3 regions of the Streptomyces sp. NPDC090025 genome follow, and region 1 is predicted to be linked to each of the others. Evidence: riboswitches for the same ligand, from Rfam matches in the RefSeq annotation. Region 1 holds a riboswitch; each other region holds the start of a gene.
The links. Region 1 has a riboswitch for thiamine pyrophosphate ahead of thiO (glycine oxidase ThiO). Riboswitches for the same ligand answer to the same signal wherever they lie in the genome.

Region 2: linked by a shared signal. The riboswitch ahead of thiC (phosphomethylpyrimidine synthase ThiC) and the one ahead of thiO (glycine oxidase ThiO) in region 1 are both predicted to bind thiamine pyrophosphate.
Region 3: linked by a shared signal. The riboswitch ahead of ACIPXM_RS30355 (thiamine ABC transporter substrate binding subunit) and the one ahead of thiO (glycine oxidase ThiO) in region 1 are both predicted to bind thiamine pyrophosphate.

The regions. Positions count from the first base shown of each region.
Region 1 is NZ_JBIVFL010000003.1:287,279-293,787, forward strand. Features, by position in the region: gene metF (methylenetetrahydrofolate reductase [NAD(P)H]) at 1-737, opposite strand, end outside; gene thiE (thiamine phosphate synthase) at 871-1,527, opposite strand; gene ACIPXM_RS10660 (Rv2175c family DNA-binding protein) at 1,649-2,014, opposite strand; gene ACIPXM_RS10665 (NAD(P)/FAD-dependent oxidoreductase) at 2,058-3,263, opposite strand; TPP riboswitch at 3,476-3,588, shown strand; gene thiO (glycine oxidase ThiO) at 3,586-4,821, shown strand; gene thiS (sulfur carrier protein ThiS) at 4,818-5,066, shown strand; gene ACIPXM_RS10680 (thiazole synthase) at 5,072-5,866, shown strand; gene pknB (Stk1 family PASTA domain-containing Ser/Thr kinase) at 5,975-6,509, shown strand, end outside.
Region 2 is NZ_JBIVFL010000013.1:92,694-99,202, reverse strand. Features, by position in the region: gene ACIPXM_RS26555 (SsgA family sporulation/cell division regulator) at 1-48, shown strand, start outside; gene ACIPXM_RS26550 (YibE/F family protein) at 141-1,589, opposite strand; TPP riboswitch at 1,661-1,811, shown strand; gene thiC (phosphomethylpyrimidine synthase ThiC) at 1,805-3,640, shown strand; gene ACIPXM_RS26540 (hypothetical protein) at 3,773-4,474, opposite strand; gene ACIPXM_RS26535 (metallophosphoesterase) at 4,636-5,988, opposite strand; gene ACIPXM_RS26530 (LacI family DNA-binding transcriptional regulator) at 6,435-6,509, opposite strand, start outside.
Region 3 is NZ_JBIVFL010000017.1:66,845-73,353, forward strand. Features, by position in the region: gene frr (ribosome recycling factor) at 1-253, shown strand, start outside; gene ACIPXM_RS30345 (phosphatidate cytidylyltransferase) at 253-1,413, shown strand; gene rlmN (23S rRNA (adenine(2503)-C(2))-methyltransferase RlmN) at 1,536-2,642, shown strand; TPP riboswitch at 2,712-2,821, shown strand; gene ACIPXM_RS30355 (thiamine ABC transporter substrate binding subunit) at 2,905-4,005, shown strand; gene ACIPXM_RS30360 (ABC transporter permease) at 4,053-5,666, shown strand; gene ACIPXM_RS30365 (ABC transporter ATP-binding protein) at 5,666-6,509, shown strand, end outside.

The DNA of each region.
Region 1 (6,509 bases):
TCTTTCACATTGTCAGGAAAGACGGCGTTGCTCAGCATCGGCAGCCGGTCGAGGGTCTTGGCGCTGATCACGGGCATGACCTCGGGGATGATCGGGGTCTCGCAGCCCGCCTTCTGCACGCTGTCGCGCAGCCGCAGATACGCCTCGGGGTCGAAGAACATCTGGGTGATCGCGTAGTCGGCACCGGCCCGGCACTTGTCCACGAAGTGGCGGACGTCGGTGTCCCAGTCGGCGGAGCGCGGGTGCATCTCGGGGAACGCGGCGACGCCCACGCAGAAGTCGCCGGATTCCTTGATCAGCCGCACGAGGTCGGCCGCGTAGTGGACGCCCTCCGGATGGGGGACCCACTCGCCGAGCGGGTCGCCCGGCGGGTCGCCGCGCACGGCGAGCATGTTGCGGATGCCGACGTCGGCGTACTTGCCGAGGATGTTGCGCAGCTCGGCGATGGAGTGGTCGACGGCCGTGAGGTGGGCGACCGGGGTGAGGGTGGTGTCGGAGGCGATCTTCTGGGTGGCCTTCACCGTGCCACCGCGGGTGGAGCCGCCCGCGCCGTACGTCACGGAGACGAAGCTCGGCGCGACCGCCTCGATCCGGCGCATCGCGTTCCAGAGGCTCTGCTCGCTCTTCTCGGTCCGGGGGGCGAAGAACTCGAAGGAGTACGAGGTGCCACCGGAGGCGAGGATGTCGCGGACCGTGCGAGCGCGGTCCGAGCGGACGGAAGCGGTACCAAGGGCCATACCGGCAGGTTAGACGGGGTCCGGGGACGGGTGAAGCCGAGTCCGCGTTGTGGACACCTTTTCCGGACATCGGGACGGCGGCCCCCGGTCCCCGGGGTCACCGACCCCAGGCCCCCCGGTCCCCTGCCCCGGCTCAGCCGGTGGTGGCGCGCTCGCGGACCCGCTTGGCCAGGGACGCGGCGGCGGCGGCCGGGTCGGCGGCCTCGGTGAGGGCGCGGACCACGACGATCCGGCGGGCGCCCGCGTCGAGCACCTCGTCCAGGTTGGTCTCGTCGATGCCGCCGATGGCGAACCAGGGGCGGTCCTGGGCCAGGCCGGCCGCGTACCGCACCAGGTCGAGGCCGGGGGCGTACCGGCCGGGCTTGGTGGGGGTGGGCCAGCAGGGGCCGGTGCAGAAGTAGTCGACGCCGGGCTCGGCGGCGGCCGCGGCCACCTCGTCCTCGGCGTGGCAGGAGCGTCCGATCAGCGGCTCGTCGCCGAGGATCGCGCGGGCGGCGGGCACCGGCAGGTCGCCCTGGCCGAGGTGGAGCACGTCGGCGCCGATGGCGTGGCCGACGTCGGCCCGGTCGTTGACCGCGAGCAGGGTGCCGTGGCGACGGCAGGCGTCGGCGAACACGGCGAGGTGGTCCAGCTCCTCACCGGCCTCCATGCCCTTGTCGCGGAGCTGGACGATGTCGACGCCGGAGGAGAGCACGGCGTCGAGGAAGGCGGGCAGGTCGCCCTGGCGCTTGCGGGCGTCGGTGCACAGATAGAGCCTGGCGTCGGCAAGGCGCTCACGGACCGTGGACATGCGGATCCCCCCTCGGGTGGTGCCGGGCGCCGGGCACCACCGGACGGGGGTCCCGTCCGGCGGCGCGCCGACGCCCGCTGGTGGTGTCTTCGCTGCGGTTGTCCGCCCCTGGGGTCAGGGGTCAGACGGCGAGCGCCTGGGCGCGGCGCTTCACCTCCGTGCCGCGATTCTCGCCGAGGGCCTGCACGGGGGTGCCGGGCAGGGTCGGGTCCGGAGTGAACAGCCACTCCAGCATCTCTTCGTCGCTGAAGCCGTCGTCCCGCAGCAGGGTCAGGGTGCCGACGAGGCCCTTGACCACCTTGCCGCTCTGGATGAAGGCGGCCGGCACCTGGAGCACGCTCCGCTCGCCGCGTCGGACGGCGATGAGCTGGCCCTCCTTGACCAGCTGCCGCACGCGCGTCACCTCCACGTCCATCATTTCGGCGATGTCGGGGAGGAAGAGCCAGGCGGGGACGAGTGCATCGGTCTTTGCGTCAATCTCGGTCACAGGACAAGCGTGCCATCCCGGACTGACAGCCGGTAGTCGGGCCCTACCGGACTGCTGCCTTCAGGGGTACGGAGGGGTCCGCGGCCCTGGCCGGGTCGACCGGGGTGCGCTGCTCGATGAGCCTGCGGCCCTGGGCGAGGTCGCGCGGGCGGCCGACGGCCAGCAGGGCGACCGGCACGTCCGCGCGCAGCCACAGCACGGACCAGGACGGTTCGGCCGGGTCGCCGCGCCACAGCAGGGTGTCGGCGGCGGCGTGGTGTCCGGCGTACTGGACGAAGCGGCCGAACTGCTCGGACCAGAAGTAGGGCACCGGGTCGTACGGCTGGTGGGCCGCGCCCAGGATGTCGGCGGCGACCGTGCGGGGGCCCTGGAGGGCGTTGTCCCAGTGGTGCACGAGCAGCCGGGTGCCGTAGCGGGCGGAGGGGAAGGAGGCGCAGTCGCCGACCGCGTACACGTCGGGCAGCGAGGTGCGCAGCCGGTCGTCGGCGGTGAGGGCGCCGCTCGGGTCGAGGGCGGCGCCGGAGTCCGCGAGCCAGCCGGTGGCGGGGCGGGCGCCGATGCCGACGACGACGGCGTCGGCTGGCAGTTCCTCGGTGGCGGCGGCGGGGTCGGCGGCGTCGCTGACGACGACCCGTCCCGGCTCGACGCGCTCCACGCGCGCGTGCAGCCGGAGTTCGGCGCCGCTCTCGGCGTACCAGGCGGCCATCGGTGCGGTGACCTCGGCGGGCAACGCCCCGGCGAGCGGCCGGTCGGCGGCCTCGACGACGGTGACGGCGCAGCCCGCGGCGCGGGCGGCGGTGGCGAACTCGGCGCCGATCCAGCCCGCGCCGACCACCACGACGGCGTGCCCGCTCTCCAGGACCGGGGCGAGCCGGACGGCGTCGTCCAGGGTGCGCAGCAGGTGGGTGCCGGGGACGCCGTCGGCGCCGGGCAGGGTGACCGGGTGGGCGCCGGTGGCGACGACGAGGGTGTCGTACGGGACGGGTCCGGCCTCGGTGTCGATCTGGTGGTCGGCGGCGCGCAGTCCGGTGACCTCGACGCCGAGCCGCAGTTCGATGCCGAGGGCGGCGAAGTCGACGTCGAAGGCGGAGTCCTCGGCCTTGCCGAGGAGGATCGCCTTGGAGAGCGGCGGCCGGTCGTAGGGCTGGTGGGGTTCGGCGCCGATGAGGGTGACGGGCCCGGTGAAGCCCTGGTCGCGCAGGGCGACGGCGGTCTGGACGCCGGCCATTCCGGCGCCGACGATCACCACCCCGGGTCCGGCGGGACCGCTCGGTCCGCTCGCGTCCTCGGCCCGCGCTCCGGCCGCTTCCTCTGCCCTCGTCTGCTCGTTCACCCGTCCACCTTACGCATCTGACGATCCGTCAGGAATATCGGGGCGGGGCCGGGACAGGCCCAGGACGGGACCGGGGCAGGGGGTGCGCCCTGTGACCGGCGCGGGGGCACGGGCTAGTCTGGCGGCCGTAGAGCACTCGCGGGAGCCCGGACGCACCGGGCTGAGAGGGAGGCTGGCCGGCCTCCGACCGTACGAACCTGATCCGGGTCATGCCGGCGAAGGGAGGGGCTGGACGCCCATGTCGCGTACCTCCGACTCATCCCACCCCAGCGGTGGGCCGCACACGGCCGACGTCCTCGTCATCGGGGGCGGCATCATCGGTCTGGTGACCGCCTGGCGGGCGGCGCAGCGCGGGCTGCGGGTCGCGCTCGCCGATCCGGCGCCGGGCGGCGGCGCCGCCCGGGTGGCGGCGGGCATGCTCGCCGCCGTCACCGAACTCCACTACGGCGAGGAGACCCTGCTCGGGCTCAACCTCGCCTCCGCCCGCCGCTATCCCGACTTCGTCGCGGAGCTGACGGCGGCCACCGGCCAGGACGTCGGCTACCGCGCCTGCGGCACCCTCGCGGTGGCGCTCGACGCCGACGACCGGGCCCATCTGCGCGAGCTGCACGCCCTGCAGACCCGCTGCGGGCTGACCTCGGAATGGCTGGGCGGCCGGGACTGCCGCCGTCTGGAGCCGATGCTGGCCCCGGGCGTCCGGGGCGGGCTGCGGGTCGACGGCGACCACCAGGTCGACCCGCGGCGGCTCGCCGACGCGCTGGTCACCGCCTGCGAGCGGGCCGGGGTGGTGTTCCACCGCGCCCTCGCCGCCCGCCTCACGGTGGTACGGGACCGGGCCACCGGCGCGGTCCTCGGCGACGGCACCGTGCTCACCGCCGCCCAGGTGGTGCTGGCCGCGGGCAGTCTCAGCGGGCGGCTCGACGGCGTGCCGCCCGAGGTGCTGCCGCCGGTCCGCCCGGTGAAGGGCCAGGTCCTGCGGCTGCGGGTGCCGCCCGCGTACGCGCCGTTCCTGTCCCGCACGGTGCGCGCGGTGGTCCGTGGCAGCCAGGTCTACCTGGTGCCGCGCGCCGACGGCGAACTGGTCGTCGGCGCCACCAGCGAGGAGCTCGGCTGGGACACCACGGTGACCGCGGGCGGGGTGTACGAGCTGCTGCGCGACGCCCATGAGCTGGTGCCGGGCATCACCGAGCTGCCGCTCACCGAGACCCGGGCCGGGCTGCGTCCCGGCTCGCCCGACAACGCGCCGCTGCTCGGCCCGACCGCGCTGCCGGGGCTCCAGCTCGCCACCGGCCACTACCGCAACGGGGTGCTGCTCACCCCGGTCACCGGCGACGTGATGGCCGAGGCGCTGACCACCGGGGCGCTGCCGGACGAGGCCCGCCCCTTCACCGCCCGCCGCTTCGCCACCGCGCCGCCCAAGCCCGTGACCGCGGCCGCCACCACCCACCCCACCGCACACCTGGAGCACGCGTGACCACGCCCGTGAACGACTCCTCGAACGCCTCCGTGACCGACTCCGTGACCGTGTCCGTGAACGGCGAGGCCCGGGTCCTGACCGGCCCGGTCCTGCTCGACGCCCTCGTCGCCACCCTCACCGCCGCGCCCTCCGGGGTCGCCGCCGCCGTCAACGAGACGGTCGTCCCGCGCGGCCGCTGGGCCACCACCCGGCTCGGCGACGGCGACCGGGTCGAGGTCCTGACCGCCGTGCAGGGAGGCTGACCGCGATGTCCGACGACCTGTTCACGCTCGGCGGCCGGGAGTTCTCGTCCCGGCTGATCATGGGCACCGGCGGTGCCCCGAGCCTCGACACCCTGGAACGCGCCCTGGTCGCCAGCGGCACCGAGCTGACCACCGTCGCCATGCGGCGCCTGGACCCCGGGGTGCGGGGCTCGGTGCTGTCCGTGCTCACCCGGCTCGGCATCCAGGTGCTGCCCAACACCGCGGGCTGCTTCACCGCGGGCGAGGCGGTGCTCACCGCCCGGCTCGCCCGTGAGGCACTCGGCACCGACTGGATCAAGCTGGAGGTCATCGCGGACGAGCGGACCCTGCTGCCGGACGGCGTGGAGCTGCTCGACGCGGCCGAGACCCTGGTCGACGACGGCTTCGTGGTGCTGCCGTACACCAACGACGACCCGGTGCTCGCCCGGAAGCTGGAGGACGTCGGCTGCGCGGCGATCATGCCGCTCGGCTCCCCCATCGGCTCCGGGCTCGGCATCCGCAACCCGCACAACTTCCAGCTGATCACCGAGCGGGCCGGGGTCCCGGTGATCCTGGACGCGGGCGCCGGGACCGCGTCGGACGCGGCCCTCGCGATGGAGTTGGGCTGCGCGGCGGTGATGCTGGCGTCCGCGGTGACCCGGGCGCAGGAGCCGGTCCTGATGGCCGAGGCGATGCGGCACGCGGTCGAGGCGGGCAGGCTCGCCCACCGGGCCGGCCGGATCCCGCGCCGCCACTTCGCCGAGGCGTCGTCCCCGGCCGAGGGCCTGGCCCGGCTCGACCCGGAGCGCCCGGCGTTCTGACCCCGCCCCAAGGGTGCCGGGCTCCCCCGGAGCGGCGTCGGTCACAACCGCGCTGCAGTCCCCGGCGACGGGAAAGGAGGCCGTGCCACGGCTCGTAGACTCGTCGCCGTGGACACGACCCTTCAGGACCCCCTCGTCGGGCGGCTGCTCGACGGCCGCTACCGCGTCGACGCGCGCATCGCCGTCGGCGGGATGGCCACGGTCTACCGGGCCGTGGACACCCGGCTCGACCGGGTGCTCGCGCTCAAGGTGATGCACCCGGACCTCGCCACGGACGCGGCCTTCGTGGAGCGGTTCATGCGCGAGGCGAAGTCCGTCGCCCGGCTCGCCCACCCCAATGTGGTCGGCGTCTTCGACCAGGGCGCCGAGGGCGCGTACGTGTACCTGGCGATGGAGTACGTCGCCGGGTGCACCCTGCGCGACGTGCTGCGCGAGCGGGGCGCGCTGCGGCCCCGGGCCGCGCTCGACATCCTGGAGCCGGTGCTCGCGGCGCTCGGCGCGGCCCACCGGGCCGGGTTCGTGCACCGCGACATGAAGCCGGAGAACGTCCTGATAGGGGACGACGGCCGGGTGAAGGTCGCCGACTTCGGCCTGGTCAGGGCGGTCGGCTCGGCCACCGACACGACCGGCGCGGTGCTCGGCA
Region 2 (6,509 bases), on a different contig from region 1:
CTCGAGGCTGCGCTCGGCCGGATCCTGGCCGAGGAGAACGCGGGCTGAGGAGCACGCGGATCGAGGAGCACGAGGGTTGAGGAGAACGCCGGCTGAGAGCGCCGGACCGGCCGGTCGTACGAACCGGCCGGCCGGACGGCTCACTTGGCGCGGCGTCGCCGCCCGCCCCGGCTCCGACCGGTCGTTCCGGCCGGGGCCGACGGTCCGCCGGCCGGCCGGTCCGCCGACACCACCAGGGCCGCCAGAGCGGTGGTGACCGGCACGGAGGCGACGAGTCCGATCGACCCGACCAGGGTCCGCACGATCTCCTCCGCCACCAGCTCGCTGTTGGCCACCGTCCCCACGCTGCTCTGCGCGATCGAGAACAGCAGCAGCAGGGGCAGCGCCGCACCGGCGTAGGCGAGCACCAGGGTGTTGACCACCGAGGCGATGTGGTCGCGGCCGATCCGGATCCCGGCCCGGTACAGCGCGCGCGGCCCCATCTTCGGGTCGGCCTGGTGGAGTTCCCAGACCGCCGAGGTCTGGGTGACCGTCACGTCGTCGAGGACGCCGAGCGAACCGATGATGACCCCGGCGAGCAGCAGGCCCGACATGTCGATGTTCGGGTAGAGACCGTGGATCAGGCCGGTGTTGTCGTCGGTGTTGCCGCTCAGCGAGGCCCAGCCGATGAACAGCGAGCCGAGCAGCCCGATCAGCAGCAGCGACACCAGGGTGCCGAGCACCGCCACCGAGGTGCGGGCGGACAGTCCGTGGCACATGTAGAGCGCGGCCAGCATGATCGCGCTGGCCCCGACGATGGCCACCACCAGCGGATTCGAGCCCTGCAGGATCGCGGGCAGGATGAACAGGGTCAGCACCAGGAAGCTCACCGCGAGCGCGATCAGCGCCATGAGCCCGCGCATCCGGCCCACCAGGATCACGGCCAGCGCGAAGATCCCCGCGAGCAGCGCGATCGGCACCTTCCGGTTCACATCGGTGACCGAGTACTGCAGGTCGCGCGGCGCGTCGGGGGCGTACGCGACCACCACGCCCTGGCCCTCGTGGAGTTGCCGGGGCGCGTCCGGCTGCACGATCTCGGTGAACCGACGGCCCTTCTCCGGACCGGTGGTGACCTCGACCGTCGCCTTCTCGCACTGCCCCTGCTGGGCGTTGACCGCCTCGCGCCCCTCCGGCGTGGAGGTGTCGCCGGTCGGCGGCACCTGCGCGGCGTTCACGTCCTTGCAGTCCACGTGCGCGACGGCGACGACCTTCCCCTGCTCGGTCTGCCGGTCGAAGCCGACCCCGGTGCGCTGATGGGCCGGGGTGCCGCCGGGCCACAGCACCACGAGGCCGACGACCACGGCGGTCGCGAAGGGGATCAGGACGGCGGCGATGACCTTGCGCAGATGGCGTGAGACGGGCGCGGCGGGGCCGTGGCTGTGCGCGTGCGCGTGCCCATGGCCTTCGGGCCCGCCGCCGTGGCCCCCGTGTCCGGTGCCGCTCCCGCCCCCCTGTCCGCCGCCCCGCCCGGCGCCGGGTCCGGCACTCCGGGCTGCGTCGTGCTCGTCGTCGTGCCCGTGCGGTTCGGGGGTCTGCTGCGTCGAAGTCACCGACCGATCATCGCAAGAACAGCGGGGGCCCACTGTTCAGCACGCCCGGGATGACGCTAGCGTGGTGGCACCTTTGCACACGCGGGAGCTCGGAGCACCGGGCTGAGAGGGCGCTGATCACCGTACGGGCGTACACGACGTCGTACGTACGGGAGGAGGCTGCGCCGACCGCCGAACCTGTTACCGGGTAATGCCGGCGTAGGGAGATCGGTCTCATGACCATTCAGGATGCACGCACGCCTGCCTCCGACCAGACGGACGACCAGACGGACGTCCGGACGGTCGTCCGGACGGACGACGAGACGACCGGCTCGGGCGAGCGCACGCCGGGCTGGCACAAGGGGTACGTCGAGGGTTCCCGCCCCGACCTCCGGGTGCCGGTCCGCCAGGTGCACCTCACCAACGGGAAGGACGTGACCCTTTACGACACGTCCGGCCCGTACACCGACCCGACCGTGGACACCGACGTACGGCGCGGCCTGGCGCCGCTGCGCGAGAACTGGATCATCGCGCGCGGCGACACCGAGGAGTACCCGGGCCGGCCGGTCCGGCCCGAGGACGACGGCATCAAGCACACCTCGCCGCGCGGCGGCGGGCTCAAGAACCTCGACGCGGTCTTCCCCGGCCGCCCCCGGCTGCCCCGCCGCGGGCGCGACGGGCAGGCGGTGACCCAGCTCGCGTACGCCCGCAGGGGCGAGATCACGCCCGAGATGGAGTTCGTGGCGATCCGCGAGAACGTCACGCCCGAGGTCGTCCGGGAGGAGATCGCGGCGGGCCGCGCGGTGCTGCCAGCCAACGTCAACCACCCGGAGATCGAGCCGATGATCATCGGCAAGCGGTTCCTGGTGAAGGTCAACGCCAACATCGGCAACTCGGCCGTCACCTCCTCCATCGAGGAGGAGGTGGAGAAGATGACCTGGGCGACCAAGTGGGGCGCCGACACGGTCATGGACCTGTCCACCGGCCGCAACATCCACACCACCCGCGAGTGGGTGCTGCGCAACTCCCCCGTGCCGATCGGCACCGTGCCGCTCTACCAGGCCCTGGAGAAGGTCGACGGCAAGGCCGAGGAGCTGACCTGGGAGATCTACAAGGACACGGTCATCGAGCAGGCCGAGCAGGGCGTCGACTACATGACCGTCCACGCGGGCGTGCTGCTGCCGTACGTGCCGCTGACCGCGCGCCGCAAGACCGGCATCGTCTCGCGCGGCGGCTCGATCATGGCGGCCTGGTGTCTCGCGCACCACCGGGAGAACTTCCTCTACACGAACTTCGAGGAGCTCTGCGAGATCCTCGCCGCGTACGACGTCACCTACTCGCTCGGCGACGGTCTGCGGCCCGGCTCGATCGCCGACGCCAACGACGCGGCGCAGTTCGCGGAGCTGAAGACGCTCGGCGAGCTCAACACGATCGCCAAGCGCCACAACGTGCAGACGATGATCGAGGGCCCGGGCCATGTCCCGATGCACAAGATCAAGGAGAACATCGACCTCCAGCAGGAGATCTGCGAGGAGGCGCCGTTCTACACGCTCGGCCCGCTGACCACGGACGTCGCTCCGGCGTACGACCACATCACGTCGGGCATCGGCGCGGCGATGATCGCCTGGTGGGGCACCGCGATGCTCTGCTACGTCACGCCCAAGGAGCACCTGGGCCTGCCCAACCGCGACGACGTGAAGACCGGCGTCATCACCTACAAGATCGCGGCGCACGCGGCGGACCTGGCCAAGGGCCACCCGGGCGCGCAGGAGTGGGACGACGCGCTGTCCGACGCGCGCTTCGAGTTCCGCTGGGAGGACCAGTTCAACCTGGCACTCGACCCGGTCACGGCCCGGGAGTTCCACGACGAGACGCTGCCGGCGGAGCCCGCGAAGACGGCGCACTTCTGCTCGATGTGCGGGCCGAAGTTCTGCTCGATGAAGATCTCCCAGGACATCCGCAGGGAGCACGGCGGGGATCTGAAGGCGGACGAGATCGAGGCCGGGATGGCGGAGAAGTCGGCCGAGTTCGCGGCGGCGGGGAACCGGGTGTACCTGCCGATGGCGGACTGACGCCGAGTCCTTCGGGTGCGCTGTTCCGGGCCGGTCCCGGCCGGTCCGGGACGCGGAGGGGACGTTCCGGACCGGCCCGCGTCCCCGTTCCCCGGCACCGCTCCCGGCCGCGGGTCCGGCCGCGGGTCCGGGCTACTGCTCCGGGGTCGGGTAGCCCGTCTTCGGGATGCGGTGGTCCGGGGGTGTGAGGCGGTGCGGGCCCGGGGTGGGGGGCGTGGCCGTGAGGGCGTCGCTGAGGAACGGGACGATGCCCCGGTCGACCAGGGCGCGGTGCCAGGCAGCGCGGGCCCGGGCGAGTTCGTCGTCGGGGCCCGGCGCCGGCACCTCGGTGGCGCTGTTGCGCCGGGCGGTGATCAGGAGTCCGGCACCCGCGCAGAGCAGGCCCGCGGCGGTCAGGGTGCCGAACACCAGGCCCGCGGTGAGCAGGGTGTCGGCGAAGGCCGGGGCCGGGTCCAGCATCTTCAGGACGGCGCCGACCAGGAGCAGGACGACCGACGACGTGCCCGCGAGCAGCGGGGCGAGGACGGTCAGGACGGCGACCAGACCGGCCCCGGCGATGCCGCCGATGACCTCGCCCGCCTCGGCGGGGGCACTGGTCGCGGTGGCCCGCACCTGCTCCCGCACCTTCACGAAATGGTCGTACTCGGGCGCGGCCGCGGTGGTGATGAGGGTGGTCGCGTTCAGCGCCATGGCGCGCAGTTGCGCGGTGGAGAGCCGGGTCCCGGCCTCGGCGAGGCCGGGATGCGCGGGTGCGTCGCGCAGTGCGTCGTCGACGACCCGCTCGAACTCGGCGCGGTCCTCGGTCAGCAGGTGCGGAGCCACGTTCATGTGCATCCCCCGATGCTCCGTAGGGCCGGAACCGGCCGTCGCGGACGACGGGTTCGGGCGGAAACGGAGGAGAGCCTGCTACGGATGAGCCGATGGTAGGGCGGGTACGGCACGCGGTGACAGGGTGTTCCCGGAAATCGACTTCCCCGGATGCGTAGGGTTATGCGTCAGGCGGGCAGCGGGAGTTGGACCACCAGGAGCTTTCCGGCCATGGTCACGCCACCGTCCATGGCGATCGCGAGGCCGTCCGCGTACACGTGCGGACCGTCGACCACCGGGCGGTTGTCCCCCTCGCCGTCCTCCGAGCCGACCTGGCCGGTGAGGTACGGGATGGGGCTGTGCCCGTGCACGACCCGGCTGCCGCCGTAGGTGTCGAGCAGCTCCCGCACGGCCTGCGGCCCGGCCGCCTCGTCACGGAACGCGAAGCGCTTGGTGAACTTCCGGAACAGGTCCCAGACCTCGTCCGCGTCGTTACGGGTCAGCGCCGCGTGCACGTTGTCGTTGACGTCCTCGATGGTCTCGCCGTATTCGAGGTACGCGGTGGTGTCCGAATGCAGCAGGAGGTGACCGTCCTCCGCCACGACCGCGTCGAGCCGGGACATCCACTGCAGATGGACGTCCTGGAGCCGGTCCATGTCGTGCTTCTGGCCGCCGTTGAGCAGCCAGGCCGCCTGGAAGGTGGCGGTGCCGGCGCCGGAGTTGACCGGGGTGTCGCCGAACCGCTTGGCGCCGATCAGGAGCAGTTCGTGATTGCCCATCAGGGCCTTGCAGTAGCCGCCCGCGGCGGCGGCCTCGGCGGAGAGCCGCATCACGAGGTCGATCACCCCGATGCCGTCCGGGCCGCGGTCGGTGAAGTCGCCGAGGAACCACAGGCGCGCGTTGCCCGCGGCCCAGCCGCCGTTGTCGTCGATGAGGCCCTGCGCGCGCAGCGCCTGGACCAGCTCGTCGAGGTAGCCGTGGACGTCGCCGACGACGAACAGCGGGCCGGGGCCCTCGCCGCCGCCGACGGGGGCGGGCTGCTCGGCGGGGGCCACCGGCACCTGGACGGTGTCGCCGCGGTTGATGACGGGCAGGTCGCGCTCGGTCGGCGTGTAGCCGTCCGGTCCCTCGTACGCGGGTACGGCGTTGCCGGGGTGGCCCGCTTCGTCGGGCACCGGGGCGGACGCCTGCGCGGGGAACGGGGCCGGGGCCGGGGCTTGGGTCTGCGCCTGAGCCTGCGCCTCGTAGGCGGGCGGGGGGTTGGTGACGTACGGCTGCTGGTCGGGGCGCGGCGCCTCGAACGGCGGCCGCTCCAGCTGCGCCTGGTCCAACGGGTGGCCCGGGGGCAGGGTGCCGAGCCGCAGGGTGGGATCGGCGGTGGCCACCGGGGCGGCCGGGGCCACCGGGATCTCGGCCGGGGCCTCAGTGGGGAAGGGCTCCACGGGGTGTCCCTGGACGGGCACCCGGGCGTACGGAGGCACGCGGAAGTCACGCAACGTCGCCGTGCGCACCGCGGGTTCCTTTTCGGCCCCCTGTGTCATCGACCCCTCCACCACCGTCGCGATGCCCTGCACATCGCGGACCGGCCTGGTCGTCGTGGTCCGCGGTGTCGTCCGCCCATCATAGGAATGAGCGTCCTCCTGTGTGACGCACCAGGGGTGGTGAATCCGGGTCCACTCCGGGTTCACCGGTTGTTTCGCCCGAATTGGGAAGGTCTAGGGGGTGGAACGGGGCCGGTCGGAGGTTTCACTCCGTCGGCCGCAGAAGCGGCCGTTCCCGGCCGGGGCCGAGGAGAGGGCGAAGCGGGGGTCGAAGCATGGGCTGAGGCGGGGGCCGACGCGCTTCGTACGGGCGGGGGCCGACGGGCTTCGTACGGGCGGGGAGCGGCGCGCTTCGGAGGCGCGGCCTCCCGTTCCGCGCCTCCTCGCTCCGCTCCGCCCCGCTCCCCGACCGCCCCCGGACCCCCCCTCGGGCTCAGCCCTCGGGCTCAGTCCTGCGACGGCGACCGCGGCGGACTGACCGTCGTCCGCGGCGAGCGGCGCTGCGACGACGTGCGGACGAT
Region 3 (6,509 bases), on a different contig from region 1:
CCCGGAGCTGACCGAGGAGCGCCGTCGCGACTACATCAAGGTCGCGAAGGGCAAGGCCGAGGACTCGAAGATCTCGATCCGCTCGGTGCGCCGCAAGGCCAAGGAGACCATCGACAAGCTCGTCAAGGACGGCGAGGTCGGTGAGGACGAGGGCCGTCGCGCGGAGAAGGAGCTCGACGACACCACCGCGAAGTACGTGGCGCAGGTCGACGAGCTGCTGAAGCACAAGGAAGCCGAGCTGCTCGAGGTCTGATGAACGACTCTTCCTGGGGGTCCCCGGCCGGATCCGGCTTCGGGGGACCCGACCAGGGGCCTGCCCCGGCGGGTCCCGCCTACGACGGGCGGCAGGCGGCGCAGACTCGGCCCATGCCCATCGTGTCCGACGTTCCCGCCGGCGACAACCAGGACGATCACGACCGGGGGGCCGCTCTGCCGAGCGGTCCCCTGTTCCGTGACGAGATGCCGCAGGGGCATCCCGAGATGCCGCCCGAGCATCCGCCGCACGAGCATCAGCAGCCGTACGAGCCTCCGCAGGAGCCCATGTCCAGCCCCTCCCAGCCCGCGCCCGCTCCCTCGCCCCGGCAGCAGCCGCGGCAGAAGAAGAGTGCCGGCCGTGACCTGGGCGCGGCGATAGGGGTCGGCCTGGGGCTCGGCGCGGTGATCATCGCGTCGCTGTTCATCTGGAAGCCGGCGTTCGTCGGTGTCGTGGCGGTCGCCGTGGTCGTCGGCCTGTGGGAGCTGACGTCGCGCCTGCAGGAACGCAAGGGCATCAAGGCGCCGCTGGTGCCGTTGGCCGTCGGCGGCGCGGCGATGGTCGTCGCCGGTTATGTGCGGGGTGCGGAAGGCGCGTGGGTGGCGATGGCGCTCACCGCGCTCGCCGTCCTCGTGTGGCGGATGACGGAGCCGCCCGAGGGCTATCTGAAGGACGTCACGGCGGGCGTGTTCGCCGCGTTCTACGTGCCGTTCCTGGCGACGTTCGTGGCGATGCTGCTGACCGCGGACGACGGGCCGCAGCGGGTGCTGACGTTCCTGCTGCTCACGGTGGTCAGCGACACCGGGGCGTACGCGGTGGGCTGGCGCTTCGGCAAGCACAAGCTGGCCCCGAGGATCAGCCCCGGCAAGACCCGCGAGGGTCTGGTGGGCGCGGTGACGTTCGCGATGGCGGCGGGCGCGCTGTGCATGGAGTTCCTGATCGACGACGGCACCTGGTGGCAGGGCCTGCTCCTGGGCCTCGCGGTCGCGGCCAGCGCGACCCTGGGCGACCTGGGCGAGTCGATGATCAAGCGTGACCTGGGCATCAAGGACATGGGCACGCTGCTGCCGGGCCACGGCGGCATCATGGACCGGCTGGACTCGCTGCTGCCGACGGCGCCGGTGGTGTGGCTGCTGCTGGTGCTGTTCGTGGGCAGCTGAGGCGTCCGGGGCTGCCCGGGCCTTCCGCCGCGCGCCTGTTTTCGCTGTTCAGCCGGTACGGAGGGCTCGTCGTCCACAGGGCGGCGAGCCCTTCGCCGTATCTCTGCGACACTGGTAGGACCATGCCCAAGCCCGGAGAACTCACTTTTGTCGCTCCGCGGGGAGCCAAGCAGCCCCCGCGGCATCTCGCCGACCTCTCGCCCGCCGAGCGCAAGGAGGCGGTCGCCGCGATCGGCGAGAAGCCGTTTCGCGCCAAGCAGCTGTCCACGCACTACTTCGCGCGGTACGCGCACGATCCGGCCGAGTGGACGGACATTCCCGCCGCGTCGCGGGAGAAGCTGGCGGGGGAGCTGCTGCCCGATCTGATGTCGGTCGTACGGCATGTGTCGTGCGACGACGACACCACCCGTAAGACGCTCTGGCGGCTGCACGACGGCACCCTCGTGGAGTCCGTCCTGATGCGCTACCCGGACCGGGTGACGATGTGCATCTCGTCGCAGGCCGGCTGCGGGATGAACTGTCCGTTCTGCGCCACCGGGCAGGCCGGGCTCGACCGGAACCTGTCGACCGCCGAGATCGTGCACCAGATCGTCGACGGGATGCGCGCGCTGCGCGACGGTGAGGTGCCGGGCGGTCCGGCGCGGCTTTCGAACATCGTGTTCATGGGGATGGGCGAGCCGCTCGCCAACTACAAGCGGGTCGTCGGCGCCATCCGGCGGCTGACCGACCCCGAGCCCGACGGGCTCGGTCTGTCGCAGCGCGGGATCACCGTGTCCACCGTCGGACTCGTGCCCGCCATGCTGCGGTTCGCCGACGAGGGCTTCAAGTGCCGCCTCGCCGTCTCGCTGCACGCCCCCGACGACGAGCTGCGCGACACCCTGGTGCCCGTCAACACCCGCTGGAAGGTCCGCGAGGTCCTCGACGCGGCGTGGGAGTACGCCGAGAAGTCCGGCCGCCGGATCTCCATCGAGTACGCGCTGATCCGCGACATCAACGACCAGGCGTGGCGCGGCGACCTGCTCGGCCGGCTCCTCAAGGGCAAGCGGGTGCACGTCAACCTGATCCCGCTGAACCCGACGCCCGGCTCCAAGTGGACGGCGTCGCGGCCCGAGGACGAGAAGGCGTTCGTGGAGGCCATCGCCGCCCACGGGGTGCCCGTCACCGTCCGCGACACCCGTGGCCAGGAGATCGACGGCGCCTGCGGACAGCTCGCCGCCGCCGAACGCTGACCCCGGATCCGGGGCCACCGATCCGGGGCCGCGGACCGGGCCTAGTACTCTGGGCTCGAACACATCTGCATATTCCGACAGGGGAGCGCCACAGCGCTGAGAGTGCGGTAACCGTAGACCGCAGACCCTCTGAACCTCGCCCAGGTCATTCTGGGTAGGAAGTTCGGTCGTAACTCGAGCTGTTGCGCCCTGCCCGCGTCCGGTCCACCCGGGCGCGGGCAGGGCCGCGTCTCTTCCTGGTCCCACCCAGGAGGATCTTCACGTGCACACCAAGAAGACGGTCGCCGTCGCGCTGCTCGCGGCGCTCGGCGTCACCACCCTCGCCGCCTGCGGCGGCGACGGCGACAAGGGCAAGACCGGCGGGACCAAGGCCACCGGGGCCGCGGCCAAGACCGTCACCCTCGTCAGCCACGACTCCTTCAACGCCTCCAAGGAGGTGCTGGCGGACTTCACCAAGCAGACCGGCTACACCGTCAAGGTCCTCAAGAGCGGCGACGCGGGCGAAGCCGTCAACAAGGAGATCCTGACCAAGGGCGCCCCCCAGGGCGACGTCTTCTTCGGCGTCGACAACACCCTGCTGTCCCGCGCCCTCGACAACGGCATCTTCACCCCGTACGAGGCCAAGGGCCTGGACCGGGTCCCCGCCGCGCTCCAGCTCGACAAGGAGCACCGGGTCACCCCCGTCGACACCGGCGACATCTGCGTCAACTATGACAAGAAGTACTTCGCCGACAAGAAGCTGGCGCCGCCGCAGACCTTCGACGACCTCGCCAAGCCCGCGTACAAGGACCTCCTCGTCGTCGAGAACCCCGAGCGGTCCTCCCCGGGCCTCGGCTTCCTCCTCGGCACCGCCGCCACGTACGGCGACGACGGCTGGGCCGACTACTGGAAGAAGCTCAAGGACAACGGCGTGAAGACCGTCGACAGCTGGGAGCTCGCCTACAACCAGGAGTTCTCCGGCTCCGCCGGCGGCAAGAAGGCCAAGGGTGACCGGCCGCTCGTCGTCTCCTATGCCTCCTCCCCGCCCGTCGAGGTCCTCTACGCCGACCCGCAGCCCAAGGAGGCGCCCACCGGCGTCGCCACCGGCACCTGCTTCCGGCAGACCGAGTTCGCCGGACTCCTGAACGGGGCCAAGAACCCCGAGGGCGGCAAGGCGCTCATCGACTTCCTGATCTCCAAGAAGTTCCAGGACGACATGCCGCTGCAGATGTTCGTCAACCCCGTCACCAGCGACGCCACCCTCCCCGAGCTGTTCACCAAGCACGGCGTCGTCGTCGACAAGCCGGAGACCGTGGCGCCCGACAAGATCGCCGCCCACCGTGACCAGTGGATCCAGCAGTGGACCTCGCTCGTCCTGAAGTAGCCGCACCCCGCGGCCGTCGCCGGGGAAGCGTGACGCGGCTCGCCCTCATGGCCGGGCCCGTCGCCTTCTTCGCCGTCTTCTTCGCCTGGCCCGTCGTCTCCATCGTGGAGCGCGGGCTCAGGCCCGAAGGGCACTGGCAGCTCGGCCGCGTCGTCGACACCCTCACCCAGCCGGACATCCTCGACGTCCTCTGGTTCACGCTGTGGCAGGCCCTCGCCTCCACCGCGCTCACCCTGCTCGTCGCCCTGCCCGGCGCGTACGTCTTCGCCCGCTTCCGCTTCCCCGGGAAACGGATCCTGCGCGCCGTCGTCACCGTGCCGTTCGTGCTGCCCACCGTCATGGTCGGCACCGCGTTCCTCGCCCTCGTCGGCCGGCGCGGACTCCTCGACCAGTGGTGGGGGATCCGGCTCGACACCAGCGTCTGGGCGATCCTCCTCGCCCACGTCTTCTTCAACTACGCCGTCGTCATCCGCACCGTCGGCGGCCTCTGGTCCCAGCTCGACCCCCGCCAGGAAGAAGCCGCCCGCGTCCTCGGCGCCTCCCGCTGGCGCGCCTGGCGCACCGTGACCCTGCCCGCGCTCGCGCCGTCCGTCGCCGCCGCCGCACTCATGGTGTTCCTGTTCACCGCGGGGTCCTTCGGCATCGTGCAGATCCTCGGCGGCCCCACGTACTCCACCCTGGAGACCGAGATCTACCGGCAGACCGCCGACCGGCTCCAGCTGTCCACCGCCGCCGTCCTCACCCTCGTCCAGTTCGTCGCCGTCGGCCTCATCCTCGCCGTCCACGCCAGGACCGTACGGCGCCGCGAGACGGCGCTCCGCCTCGTCCCCGCCGAACGCACCGAGCACCGCCCGCGCGGCGCAGGCCAATGGGCCCTGCTCGGCGGCGTCCTCCTCACCATCGGCGTGCTGCTGCTCGCCCCGCTCGGCGTCCTCGTCGAACGCTCCCTCGCCACCCCCGACGGCTACGGCCTCGACTACTACCGGGCCCTCGCCCACGTCGACGACAGCGGCACCTTCCTCGTGCCGATGACCGACACCATCGTCAACTCCCTCCAGTACGCGCTCGCCGCCACCGCCATCGCCGTCGTCATCGGCGGCCTCGCCGCCGCCGCGCTCACCCGGCGGGCCGGGCGGCTCGTCCGCGGCTTCGACGCCCTGCTGATGCTGCCGCTCGGCGTCTCCGCCGTCACCGTCGGCTTCGGCTTCCTCATCACCCTCGACGAACCACCCCTCGACCTGCGCGCCAGCTGGATCCTCGTCCCCCTCGCCCAGGCCCTCGTCGGCGTCCCCTTCGTCGTCCGCACCATGCTCCCCGTGCTCCGCGCCGTCGACGACCGGCTCCGCGAGGCCGCCGCCGTCCTCGGCGCCTCCCCCTGGCGGGCCTGGCGCGAGGTCGACCTGCCGCTCGTCCGCCGCGCCCTGCTCATCGCCGCCGGATTCGCCTTCGCCGTCTCCCTCGGCGAGTTCGGGGCGACCGTCTTCATCGCCCGCCCCGACAACCCGACCCTCCCCGTCGCCGTTGCCCGCCTCCTCGGCCGCCCCGGCGACCTCAACTACGGCCAGGCCATGGCCCTTTCCACGATCCTCATGGTGGTGTGCGCGGTGTCCCTGCTGCTCCTCGAACGGCTCCGCTCCGACCGGACCTCGGGAGAGTTCTGATGCTGACCCTCACCGGCGCGACCGTACGCTTCGGCGACCGGGCCGTCCTCGACCACGTCGACCTCGACGTCGCCGACCACGAGACCGTGTGCGTCCTCGGCCCCAGCGGCAGCGGCAAATCCACCCTGCTGCGGGCCGTCGCCGGACTCCAGCCGCTCGACGCCGGACGCGTCCTCCTCGACGGCGCCGACCAGGCCGGAGTCCCCGTCCACCGGCGCGGACTCGGCCTCATGTTCCAGGACCACCAGCTGTTCCCGCAGCGCGACGTCGCCGGAAACGTCGCCTTCGGCCTCCGGATGCGCGGTACGGGCAGAGCCGAGCAGACCGCCCGCGTCGACGAACTCCTCGACCTCGTCGGGCTCCCCGGCGCCGGACGGCGCGCCGTCTCCTCGCTCTCCGGCGGCGAACAGCAGCGCGTCGCGCTCGCCCGCGCCCTCGCCCCCCTGCCCCGGCTCCTCATGCTCGACGAACCCCTCGGACAGCTCGACCGCGGCCTGCGTGAACGTCTCGTCGTCGAACTCCGCGCCCTGTTCGGACAGTTGGGCACCACCGTGCTCGCCGTCACCCACGACCAGGGCGAGGCGTTCGCCCTCGGCGACCGCGTCGTCGTCATGAACGAGGGCCGCATCGCCCAGACCGGCACCCCGCTCGACGTGTGGCGGCACCCCGCCTCCCCGTTCGTCGCCCGCTTCCTCGGCTTCGACAACATCGTCGCCGCGACCGTGTCCGGCGCCGCCGCCCACACCGTCTGGGGCAAGATCCCCGTCCCCGACGGCTCCCCGCAGGGCGACCACCGCCTCCTCGTCCGGCCCGCCGGACTCCGCGTCGCCACCCCCGGTGAAG